2 regions of the Pseudomonas sp. FA-1 genome follow, and region 1 is predicted to be linked to the other one. Evidence: predicted binding sites of a transcription regulator. Region 1 holds the regulator's gene; the other holds the start of a gene.

Region 1 (5,664 bases):
GTCATCCTGGCCCTGTCCAACTCCGGCAGCACTGCCGAGATCGTCACCCTGTTGCCGCTGATCAAGCGCCTGGGCATCCAGATGATCAGCCTCACCGGCAATCCTGACTCGCCCCTGGCCCAGGCCGCCGAGGTCAACCTCGACGCCAGTGTCGCCCAGGAAGCCTGCCCGCTGAACCTGGCGCCCACGTCCTCCACCACCGCGGCCTTGGTCCTGGGCGACGCCCTGGCCATCGCACTGCTCGAGGCACGCGGCTTCACCGCCGAGGACTTCGCCTTCTCCCACCCGGGCGGCGCCCTGGGCCGTCGCCTGCTGCTGAAGGTGGAAAACGTCATGCATACCGGCGAGGCGCTGCCCATCGTGCAGCGTGGCACCCTGCTCAAGGACGCCCTGGTGGAGATGTCACGCAAGAGCCTGGTCGGCATGACCGTGGTGCTGGAAGCCGACGGCCGCCTGGCCGGCGTGTTCACCGACGGCGACCTGCGCCGCGCCCTGGAGCGCAACATCGATGTGCACAAGACCATCATCGACCAGGTGATGACCGTGCACGGCAAGACCGCCCGTGCCGAGATGCTCGCCGCCGAGGCCCTGCGCATCATGGAAGACAACAAGATCAACGCACTGGTGGTGGTCGACCAGAACGACCGCCCGACCGGCGCCCTGAACATGCACGACCTGCTGCGCGCAGGCGTGATGTGATGGAGGACAACACGATGAATCCGGATCTGCTGCAACGCGGCAAGGCCATCAAGCTGGCGGTCTTCGACGTCGACGGCGTGCTCACCGACGGGCGCCTGTACTTCCTCGAGGACGGCAGCGAGTTCAAGACCTTCAACACCCTCGACGGCCACGGCATCAAGATGCTCATGGCCTCGGGCGTGACCACCGCTATCATCAGCGGGCGCAAGACCCCGGTGGTCGAACGCCGGGCGCGCAACCTCGGTATCCCGCACCTGTTCCAGGGCCGCGAGGACAAACTCGTGGTGCTCGACGGCCTGCTGGCCGAACTGGGCCTAAGCTATGAACAGGTCGCCTACCTGGGCGACGACCTGCCCGACCTGCCGGTGATCCGCCGCGTGGGCCTGGGCATGGCAGTGGCCAGCGCCGCACCGTTCGTTCGTCAGCACGCCCATGGCGTGACCCAGGCGCGTGGCGGCGAAGGCGCAGCCCGCGAATTCTGTGAATTGATCATGCAGGCCCAGGGCAACCTGGACGCTGCCAACACCAACTACCTCTAAGGCCGCACATGTTCAGCAAGAAAGCCCGAAATATCGTGCTGCTCGGTGCGATCGCCGCACTGCTGGTGGCGGTCGGCTACTGGAACATCAGCCCCGAGAGCTTCCTCGACAAGCCCGTGGCCCAGGTCGACGAAAGCGCCATCGACTACTACGCGATCAACGCCCACAGCGTGCAGTTCATGCCAGACGGCAAGATGCAGTACGAGATGACTGCCGACAAGGTCGAGCACCTCAAGGCCAGCGAAGTCTCCCTGCTGACCAAGCCCGACCTGCACCTGTACCGCGGTACCCAGTACCCGTGGCACGTGCAGAGCGAGCGCGCCGAGGTCAACCCGGACGGCACCGAGGTCGAGCTCATCGAGAAGGTCCGCGTGGCCCGTACCGATGAAAAGCAGCGCGAAATGATCGTCACCACGTCCCGCATGACCGTGTTCCCGCAGAAGCAATATGCGCAGACCGAGCAAGCCGTTAGAATCGACGGCGCCGGTGGGACCACTACGGGCAAAGGAATGAAAGCGTATTTGAAAGACGGCAGGATGGACCTGCTGTCCAACGTAAGAGGACAGTATGAGGCTCGTTAAAACCCTCCCCTTTTTGCTCAGCCTGAGCGCGGCACTGGGAAGCGCGAGCGCCTTGGCCCTGCCCAACGATCGTGACCAGCCTATCCGCATCCAGGCCGACAACGCTCACCTGGACGACAAGCAAGGCGTAGCCACCTATACCGGCGACGTGATCATCACCCAGGGCTCGATGATGATCAAAGGCAACACCGTGACCATCACGCGCGCCGCCTCCGGCGATATCGACGTGGTCACCTCGGTGGGCAACCTGGCGTACTTCGAGCAGCAGCAGAGCGCCGCCAAGCCCGACAAGATGAAAGGCTGGGCCGTGACCATCCAGTACCAGGCGCAGAAGGACCTGGTGATCCTCACCGACCGCGCCAAGGTCGAGAACGAAGGCAACACCACCGAAGGCGAGAAGATCGTCTACAACACCAAGACCCAGGTGGCTACCGCCGGTCGTGGTGGCAATGTGACTTCACCCCGTCAGCGCATCGACATGGTGATTCAGCCGAAGAAGAAGGCCGAGTAAATGGCAACCCTCAAAGCCCAGCACCTGGCCAAGAGCTACAAGGGCCGCCAGGTCGTCCGCGACGTCAGCCTGTCGATCGACAGCGGCCAGATCGTTGGCCTGCTCGGCCCCAACGGCGCCGGCAAGACCACCTGCTTCTACATGATCGTCGGCCTGGTCCGCGCCGACCAGGGCCGCGTGCTGATCGACAACCTGGACGTCAGCCACCAGCCCATGCACGGCCGCGCCCGCGCCGGCATCGGCTACCTGCCCCAGGAAGCGTCGATCTTCCGCAAACTGTCGGTGGCCGACAACATCATGGCCATCCTCGAGACCCGCAAGGACCTCGACCGCGACGGCCGCCGCAAGGAGCTGGAAAGCCTGCTGCAGGAGTTCCACATCAGCCACATCCGTGACAATCTCGGCATGAGCCTCTCCGGTGGCGAACGCCGCCGCGTCGAGATCGCACGAGCATTGGCCACCGCGCCGAAGTTCATCCTGCTGGACGAACCCTTCGCCGGCGTCGACCCGATTTCCGTGGGCGATATCAAGCAAATCATCCATCATCTCAAGGCCAAGGGCATCGGTGTGCTGATCACCGACCACAACGTCCGCGAGACGCTCGATATCTGCGAGACCGCCTACATCGTCAACGATGGACAACTGATCGCCGAAGGCGATGCCGAGACCATCCTGGCCAATGACTTGGTCAAGGAGGTCTACCTGGGCCACGAGTTCCGACTCTGAGCCCGGAGTCTGCCTGGAGCACTGCCGCAAAGGTTGCAGTGCTCTAGGCAAACGCTACAATTTCAGGCATATAACTTGCTTAAAATTGGCGCCCCGGCGCCCTTCGTGTAGTGGATGGCGCATGCGCGCCGGCGAACAAGGTATTAAGCCCCAGCCATGAAACCATCGCTCGTCCTAAAAATGGGCCAGCAACTGACGATGACACCGCAGTTGCAACAGGCCATCCGTCTGCTCCAGCTCTCCACCCTGGACCTTCAACAGGAAATTCAGGAAGCGCTGGAATCCAATCCGATGCTCGAACGTCAGGAAGACGGCGACGACTTCGACAACAGCGACCCCATGGCCGACAACGCCGAGAGCAAGCCGGTCGCCGAAGCCCAGGACAACAGCTTCCAGGAAAGCACGGCCAACGCCGAAACCCTGGAAGAAGGCGAATGGAACGAACGCATCCCCAACGAACTGCCCGTCGACACGGCCTGGGAGGACATCTACCAGACCAGCGCCAGCAGCCTGCCGGCCAGCGATGACGACGAGTGGGACTTCACCACCCGCACCTCCACCGGCGAGAGCCTGCAAAGCCACCTGCTGTGGCAGTTGAACCTGGCACCGATGTCCGACACCGACCGGCTCATCGCCGTGACCCTGATCGACAGCATCAACGGCCAGGGCTACCTGGAGGACAGCCTCGAGGAAATCTGCGCAGGCTTCGACCCGGAGCTGGATATCGAGCTGGATGAAGTGGAAGCCGTACTGCACCGCATCCAGCAGTTCGAGCCTGCCGGCATCGGCGCACGCAACCTCGGCGAATGCCTGCTGCTGCAACTGCGCCAGCTGCCGGCCGACACCCCATGGATGGCCGAAGCCCAGCGCCTGGTCACCGACTTCATCGACCTGCTCGGCAGCCGCGACTACAGCCAGCTGATGCGCCGCATGAAGCTCAAGGAAGATGAACTGCGCCAGGTCATCGAGCTGGTACAGAGCCTCAACCCACGCCCGGGCTCGCAGATCGAGTCCAGCGAGCCGGAATACGTGGTACCCGACGTCATCGTGCGCAAGGACAACGACCGCTGGCTGGTGGAGCTCAACCAGGAAGCGATCCCGCGCCTGCGAGTCAACCCGCAGTACGCAGGTTTCGTCCGCCGCGCCGACACCAGCGCCGACAATACCTTCATGCGCAACCAGTTGCAGGAGGCACGCTGGTTCATCAAGAGTCTGCAGAGCCGCAACGAGACGCTGATGAAGGTCGCCACCCAGATCGTCGAGCACCAACGCGGCTTCCTCGACCAGGGCGACGAAGCGATGAAGCCATTGGTACTGCACGACATCGCCGAGGCGGTGGGCATGCACGAATCGACCATTTCCCGGGTCACCACGCAGAAATACATGCATACCCCGCGTGGTATCTATGAATTGAAATACTTTTTCTCGAGCCATGTGAGTACCGCCGAAGGCGGTGAATGCTCGTCTACGGCGATCCGCGCGATCATCAAGAAACTGGTTGCGGCGGAAAATCAGAAAAAGCCATTGAGTGACAGCAAGATCGCTGGTTTACTGGAGGCACAAGGCATCCAGGTAGCCCGTCGCACCGTCGCCAAGTACCGCGAGTCCCTCGGCATCGCACCGTCGAGCGAGCGCAAGCGACTGATGTAGCCCCTGGCTGTGCCATAGCGTTTCAGTGGCAGGTGCAATACCTGCCCTTTATGCACGGGCAACAAAGGAGAAGCTGTATGCAAGTCAACATCAGTGGACAGCATGTAGAAGTCACCCAACCACTGCGTGAGTACGTACTCGAGAAGCTCGCCCGGGTGGAAGGACATTTCGACAAGATCACCAACGTAACGGTGATCATGAAAGTCGAGAAACTGCAGCAGAAGGTCGAGGCCACGCTCCAGATTCCCGGCGGAGAAGTGGTTGCCAACGCCGAACACCAAGACATGTATGCAGCGATCGATGCCCTGGCTGACAAGCTCGACCGCCAACTGAAAAAACACAAGGAAAAACAGCAAAGCCTGCTGCAAGGTGCAGCCGCCCGCTGATCCCTCTCATCCATGATCCGACTTGAAACCATCCTGACCCCCGGCCGTTCCCTCGTGAACGTGCCGGGCGGCAGTAAGAAGCGCGCCCTGGAAAAGGTCGCCAACCTGATCGCCGAGCAAATTCCCGAACTGGAGATGCAAGACGTCTTCGAAAAGCTGGTTGCCCGCGAGAAACTGGGCTCCACCGGCTTCGGCAATGGCATCGCCATCCCTCACTGCCGGCTCGAAGGCTGCACGGCGCCCGTCAGCGCCCTGCTGCACCTGGATGCTCCCATCGACTACGACGCCATCGATGGCGCGCCCGTGGACCTGCTGTTCGTCCTGTTGGTGCCCGAGGCTGCCACCGATGCCCACCTTGAACTGCTGCGCCAGATCGCCAGCATGCTCGATCGCAAGGAGGTCCGCGATCGCCTGCGTGCCGCCGACAGCAGCGAGGCCCTGTACCAGGTAGTCCTGGACGCACAGAACGAGCACTAACATGCGCCTGATCATCGTCAGCGGCCGGTCCGGCTCCGGCAAAAGTACCGCCCTCGATGTCCTGGAAGACAACGGCTATTACTGCATCGACAACC
Region 2 (5,664 bases), on a different contig from region 1:
GGACCCGGCACCGTTTCTTGAAGCCCTGCGCCGTGGCGAGGTGGAGGCCAGTGCGGCTGTGCACATCGGCGACCACCCCGGTGATGACATCGCCGGCGCCCAGCGCGCAGGGCTACGGGCGGTGTGGTTCAACCCCCAGGGCAAGGCCTGGGCGGGCGAGCAGGCGCCGGATGCCGAGATCCAACGGCTTTCCCAGTTGCCGGACATCCTGACCCGCTGGCGGTGAACGGATCTGTGGGAGCGGGCTTGTCCCCCGATTAGGCCCGACCCGATATCACCGTCGCCTGGCAAGGGCTTCGCCTTGACCGCGGCACAAGGCCGCTCCCACAGGGGCAGCACTAACCACGTGTACGCTGCGCGACAGCTCAGCCCGAAGGGCTAGGTAATCTCCACAGAATCATTGCCGGCCCCACCGGATCGCCAGCCACAAAAAAGCCCGCAGCGACGGCGGGCTTTCTTGCATCCAGCCACTCAGATAGGGCGGCTGCCGTACTTGTTGTCCGGCTTCTTGGGCGGATCGGCGACCACGTTGGCTTCGACCTCTTGAACCTTGCCACCACGTGCAAGGAATTCTTCCATGGCCTTGGCCAGCGCATCGCGCTCCTTCTGCTTGGCCTCCATGCTCGGCATCTCGTCTACCGAGACCGCTGCCTTGGATTTGCCCTTGGCGGCAGGTGCGGGGCTGTCGTCTTCGCCGGCATCTTCCACGCCGTCGTCGGCTGCAGCTTCAAGGCCCTCATCGGCCTCGTCTTCGTCGCCTACTTCGAGGTCGTCATTTTCCAGATCGTCGTCGCTCATGTTCTACCTCATGACTTGCGAAAAGCAGGTTAGTTATAGACCAATGGAGCCGTAGACCGGCGTCCACCAGTGAAAATTCAACTGGCCGTGGGTTGGCCACTGCCCGGGCATCCATCTCCTGATGGGAGACTGCCGCCCTGCAGGCCCTGCTCCTGGCAGTGCCTGAAAAATCATCGAGCCATCGGCCGGAAAAAAGCGCCGGCAATTACCTGCTGGCCATGCGCTATTGCAAGCCTAGCAAAGGGTTGAGAAGAGTGTGGACAGCTCATCGAACACCCTTCGGCGCGCATTCTAGCGCGCTCGTGAAAAAAGCAAAGCTCCCTGAACGCCTGGCAACCTGTAAGTTTTTTACGAATGTCACGAACGTGCCGGGTAAACCGTTTGCCCTACGCTAAACAGCGAATTCCAGGCAAAAAAAAGCCCGGCGAACCGGGCGATTTTCTACCGCGTTGCGGTTACAGGTTGTAGCCGCGTTCGTTGTGCTGAGCCAGGTCGAGGCCGACCGACTCTTCTTCGTCATTGACTCGCAGCCCCATCAAGCCATCGAGCACCTTGAGGATCACGTAGGTGGCAATGGCGGTGTAGACCACGGTGAACAGCACGCCCTTGGTCTGCACCCAGACCTGCGCGCCGATGTCTTCGACCGCACCAAAGCCGCCCAGGGCAGGCGCTGCGAATACGCCGGTGAGGATGGCACCGACGATACCGCCGACCCCATGCACGCCGAAGGCATCCAGAGAGTCGTCGTAGCCGAGCTTGCGCTTGAGGCTGGTGGCGCAGAAATAGCAGATCACGCCCGAAGCCAGGCCGATCACCAGCGCGCCCATCGGGCCAACGGTACCGGCAGCCGGCGTGATGGCCACAAGGCCGGCGACCACACCCGAGGCGATGCCCAGGGCACTCGGTTTGCCGTGGCCGATCCATTCGGCGAACATCCAGCCCAGTGCCGCGGCGGCGGTGGCGATCTGGGTGACCAGCATGGCCATGCCGGCGGTGCCGTTGGCGGCGGCGGCGGAACCTGCGTTGAAACCGAACCAGCCGATCCACAGCATCGCGGCGCCCATCAGGGTATAGCCCAGGTTGTGCGGGGCCATCGGCGTGGTCGGGTAGCCCTTGCGCTTGCCCAGCACCAGGCAGCAGACCAGGCCTGCGATACCAGCGTTGATGTGCACCACGGTGCCACCGGCGAAGTCCAGTACGCCCCAGTCCCACATCAGTGCACCGTCACCGCTCCAGACCATATGGGCGATCGGTGCGTAGACCAAGGTGAACCACACGCCCATGAACACCAGCATCGCAGAGAACTTCATGCGCTCGGCGAAAGCACCGACGATCAGCGCCGGGGTGATGATGGCGAAGGTCATCTGGAAGGTGATGAACACCGCTTCGGGGAACAGCGCGGCAGCCGAGGTCAGGCTCTGAGGCGTGACACCGCTGAGGAACGCCTTGGAAAAGCCGCCGACGAAGGAATTGAGGTTGACCACGCCTTTTTCCATACCGGAGGTATCGAATGCCAGGCTGTAGCCATAGATGACCCAGAGAATGCTCATCAGGCCGGTGATGGCGAAGCATTGCATCATCACCGACAGCACGTTCTTCGAGCGCACCATGCCGCCGTAGAACAGCGCCAGGCCCGGAATGGTCATGAACAGCACCAGCGCCGTGGCGGTGAGCATCCAGGCGGTGTCACCGGAGTTCAGCGCCGGGGCAGCGTCCTCTGCCAGGGCCAGGCCGGGCATTACGAGGGACAATAGGGCTCCTAGCCCTGCGATCTTGCGCAGAGTCATGTTGTTTTCTCCTGGGGCGTTGGGTTTGGTGAGGCTGTGGTGCTTAGATCGCGTCGGTATCGGTTTCGCCGGTACGGATGCGAATGGCCTGCTCCAGATTGACCACGAAGATCTTGCCGTCACCGATCTTGCCGGTGTTGGCCGCCTTGGTGATGGCTTCGATGACCCGGTCAAGATCCTTGTCGTCGATGGCGACGTCGATCTTCACCTTGGGCAGGAAATCGACCACGTACTCGGCACCGCGGTACAGCTCGGTATGGCCTTTCTGCCGACCGAAGCCTTTGACTTCGGTCACGGTGATGCCCTGCACGCCGATTTCCGACAGCGACTCGCGCACGTCGTCCAGCTTGAACGGCTTGATGATGGCAGTGACTAGCTTCATGAAACTTCTCCCGATTTGGTGGACTTGCCCCAGGAAAACAAACCCGTCTCAAGTCTAAGCGCAGCGCCTGGCTTTGTAACGCGCCGTCGGCGGCATCTGGCATCGCATGCGCGCTGCCTGGTTCAAGGAACTGCATCAGTGCATGGCTCGCAGAGGTCTTAGCAGAAACCTTGCCAGCTCGAACAAAGCCATAAAAAACAAAGAGTTACTGTAAATCCGAGTGCTGGGCCAATCGCTATCAGGCAAAACGCGCACAATTATGGTGCATGCTGGCCTGGCGTATTGCGCAAAACCTGTGCAGCGCGAGCCCCGCCGGGGCGCGTGTTACACTGCCCGCCTTCTCATTGATTCAGCGGACAGCCCAACATGCTCGCGCCAAAAGCCTTCCTCGACGCCCTGAGCGACCAGGCCTCCCGCCTGTTCAGCGGCGACACCGCCCAACCCCGCGCCGAACTGGAAAGCCAGTTCAAGGTCCTGATGCAAGGTGCCTTCAGCAAGCTGGACCTGGTCAGCCGGGACGAATTCGACAGCCAGATGGTCGTCCTGGCGCGCACCCGCGCCCGCCTAGAGGCGCTGGAGAAGCAACTGGCCGAGCTGGAGGCTCGGGTCGCGCCGCCTGCCCAGGAATAACGACCGCCGCTCCCTATGGGTGCGGGCTCACCCGCGAAGGGCCGTACAGCGGCCCCTGGCCTTGACCCGGTTCGCTGCAAAACCCCGACGCACTCTTTCCCGATAGCCTTTCCCCAGGCGCTCTATGCTTGCCAAACCGCAGGAAGCGGTTCCCCACAAGCGACCACGGAGTGTCCATGTCCCTCGCCCTCGTCCACAGCCGCGCCCAGGTCGGAGTACTGGCGCCCGCTGTCAGCGTCGAAACCCACCTGGCCAACGGCCTCCCAACCCTGACCCTGGTCGGGCTGCCCGAAGCCACGGTCAAGGAAAGCAAGGACCGGGTGCGCAGCGCCATCGTCAATTCCGGGTTGGACTACCCCAACCGACGCATCACCCAGAACCTCGCGCCCGCCGACCTGCCCAAGGACGGCGGCCGTTACGACCTGGCCATCGCCCTGGGCATCCTCGCGGCCAATGGCCAGGTACCAGTGGCGGCTTTGAGCGAGATCGAGTGCATCGGTGAGCTGGCCTTGTCGGGTGGGTTGCGCCCGGTACAGGGCGTCTTGCCGGCGGCGCTGGCGGCCCGGGAGGCCGGGCGAGCGTTGGTCGTGCCGAAGGAGAATGCGGAAGAGGCGAGCCTGGCGAGCGGCCTGGTGGTCTATGCGGTGGGCCATCTACTGGAGCTGGTCGCCCACCTCAACGGCCAGGTGCCCCTGCCACCTTACGCGGCCAACGGTTTGCTGCTGCGCAGCCGGCCCTATCCCGATCTCAGCGAAGTACAAGGCCAGGCCGCAGCCAAGCGTGCGCTGTTGGTGGCGGCGGCGGGAGCCCATAACCTGCTTTTTACAGGCCCGCCAGGTACCGGCAAGACATTGCTCGCCAGCCGCCTGCCCGGGTTGCTTCCCCCACTGGATGAACGCGAAGCCCTGGAAGTGGCGGCGATCCAGTCGGTCAGCGGCCATAAGCCGCTGGACTGCTGGCCACAGAGGCCTTTCCGACACCCTCATCACTCAGCGTCAGGACCGGCCCTGGTGGGCGGGGGTAGCCGGCCGCAACCAGGAGAGATCACCCTGGCGCACCATGGCGTGCTGTTTCTGGATGAACTGCCAGAGTTTGAGCGGCGTGTACTCGAAGTACTTCGCGAACCCTTGGAGTCCGGCGAGATCGTGGTGGCGCGGGCCAAGGACCGGGTCCGCTTCCCGGCGCGCTTCCAGTTGGTGGCTGCGATGAATCCCTGCCCGTGCGGCTACCTGGGCGACCCTACCGGGCGCTGCCGCTGCAGCACCGAACAGATCCAGCGCTACCGCAACAAGCTTTCCGGCCCCCTGCTCGACCGCATCGACCTGCATCTGACCGTGGCACGGGAAAGCACGGTGCTGACCAACGACCCCAGCGGCGATTCCAGCGCCAGCGTCGCCCGCCTGGTGGCCGAGGCCCGCGAGCTGCAGCAACGCCGTCAAGGGTGCGCCAATGCCTTTCTCGACCTCAATGGCCTGCGCCGCCATTGCGTGCTGGAGCCTGCCGACCAGGCCTGGCTGGAGGGTGCCTGCGAGCGTTTGACCTTGTCGTTGCGCGCAGCCCATCGCCTGCTCAAGGTGGCCCGCACGCTGGCTGACCTTGAGCAGGTGGAGCGCATTGGCCGTGCGCACCTGGCCGAAGCGCTGCAGTATCGGCCTGGTTCCTGATCACGGCAGTGCATGCAACTCCATCGCGGGGCAAGCCCGCTCCCACAGGTTTGCCGCCGTGCTCAAGGTGGCGATGACGTGTAGGAGCTGGCGGAGCCTGCGATGGGCCGCAAAGCGGCCCCTTGAGTCTGAAGAGCTCCACCGTTTGAAGGCTTGGGGCTGTTTTGCAGCCCATCGCAGGCTGTCGCCAGCTCCCACCGAGATTGCGCCGCTCTCAAGACTTGCGAAATCCCTGTGGGCTTGTCCTGCAAAGGTACCAATGACAGAACGCTGCTTCTCGGGAAACCCGGATTGTCCTGTTTCGATCCCAGGACGAAAATGCGCCCCTCGCTTACCCTGGCGTAAGCTGATACCGCTGCGCCAATCCCCCACAAGCCGCTCAAGGAGCCCGAGCAATGCCCCA

The links. Region 1 encodes sigma-54, which starts transcription at its own class of promoters, with help from an activator protein. Its sites were predicted from a motif close to ANTGGCATNNANNTTGCTNT; they were not measured.
Region 2: glnK (P-II family nitrogen regulator) is a predicted target of sigma-54. The motif match lies at 3,126-3,145, and genes of this name have one in related genera.

What each region holds. Positions count from the first base shown of each region.
Region 1 covers NZ_JBWXTH010000002.1:345,235-350,898, forward strand. Annotated here, with positions in the region: gene AC1MHZ_RS05595 (KpsF/GutQ family sugar-phosphate isomerase) at 1-699, shown strand, start outside; gene AC1MHZ_RS05600 (KdsC family phosphatase) at 714-1,238, shown strand; gene lptC (LPS export ABC transporter periplasmic protein LptC) at 1,247-1,819, shown strand; gene lptA (lipopolysaccharide transport periplasmic protein LptA) at 1,806-2,330, shown strand; gene lptB (LPS export ABC transporter ATP-binding protein) at 2,331-3,056, shown strand; gene AC1MHZ_RS05620 (RNA polymerase factor sigma-54) at 3,213-4,706, shown strand; gene hpf (ribosome hibernation-promoting factor, HPF/YfiA family) at 4,784-5,092, shown strand; gene ptsN (PTS IIA-like nitrogen regulatory protein PtsN) at 5,105-5,569, shown strand; gene rapZ (RNase adapter RapZ) at 5,571-5,664, shown strand, end outside.
Region 2 covers NZ_JBWXTH010000001.1:571,712-577,375, forward strand. Annotated here, with positions in the region: gene AC1MHZ_RS02630 (HAD family hydrolase) at 1-226, shown strand, start outside; gene sutA (transcriptional regulator SutA) at 472-798, opposite strand; gene AC1MHZ_RS02640 (ammonium transporter) at 1,254-2,585, opposite strand; gene glnK (P-II family nitrogen regulator) at 2,629-2,967, opposite strand; gene AC1MHZ_RS02650 (accessory factor UbiK family protein) at 3,334-3,597, shown strand; gene AC1MHZ_RS02655 (YifB family Mg chelatase-like AAA ATPase) at 3,774-5,261, shown strand; gene AC1MHZ_RS02660 (monovalent cation:proton antiporter-2 (CPA2) family protein) at 5,657-5,664, shown strand, end outside.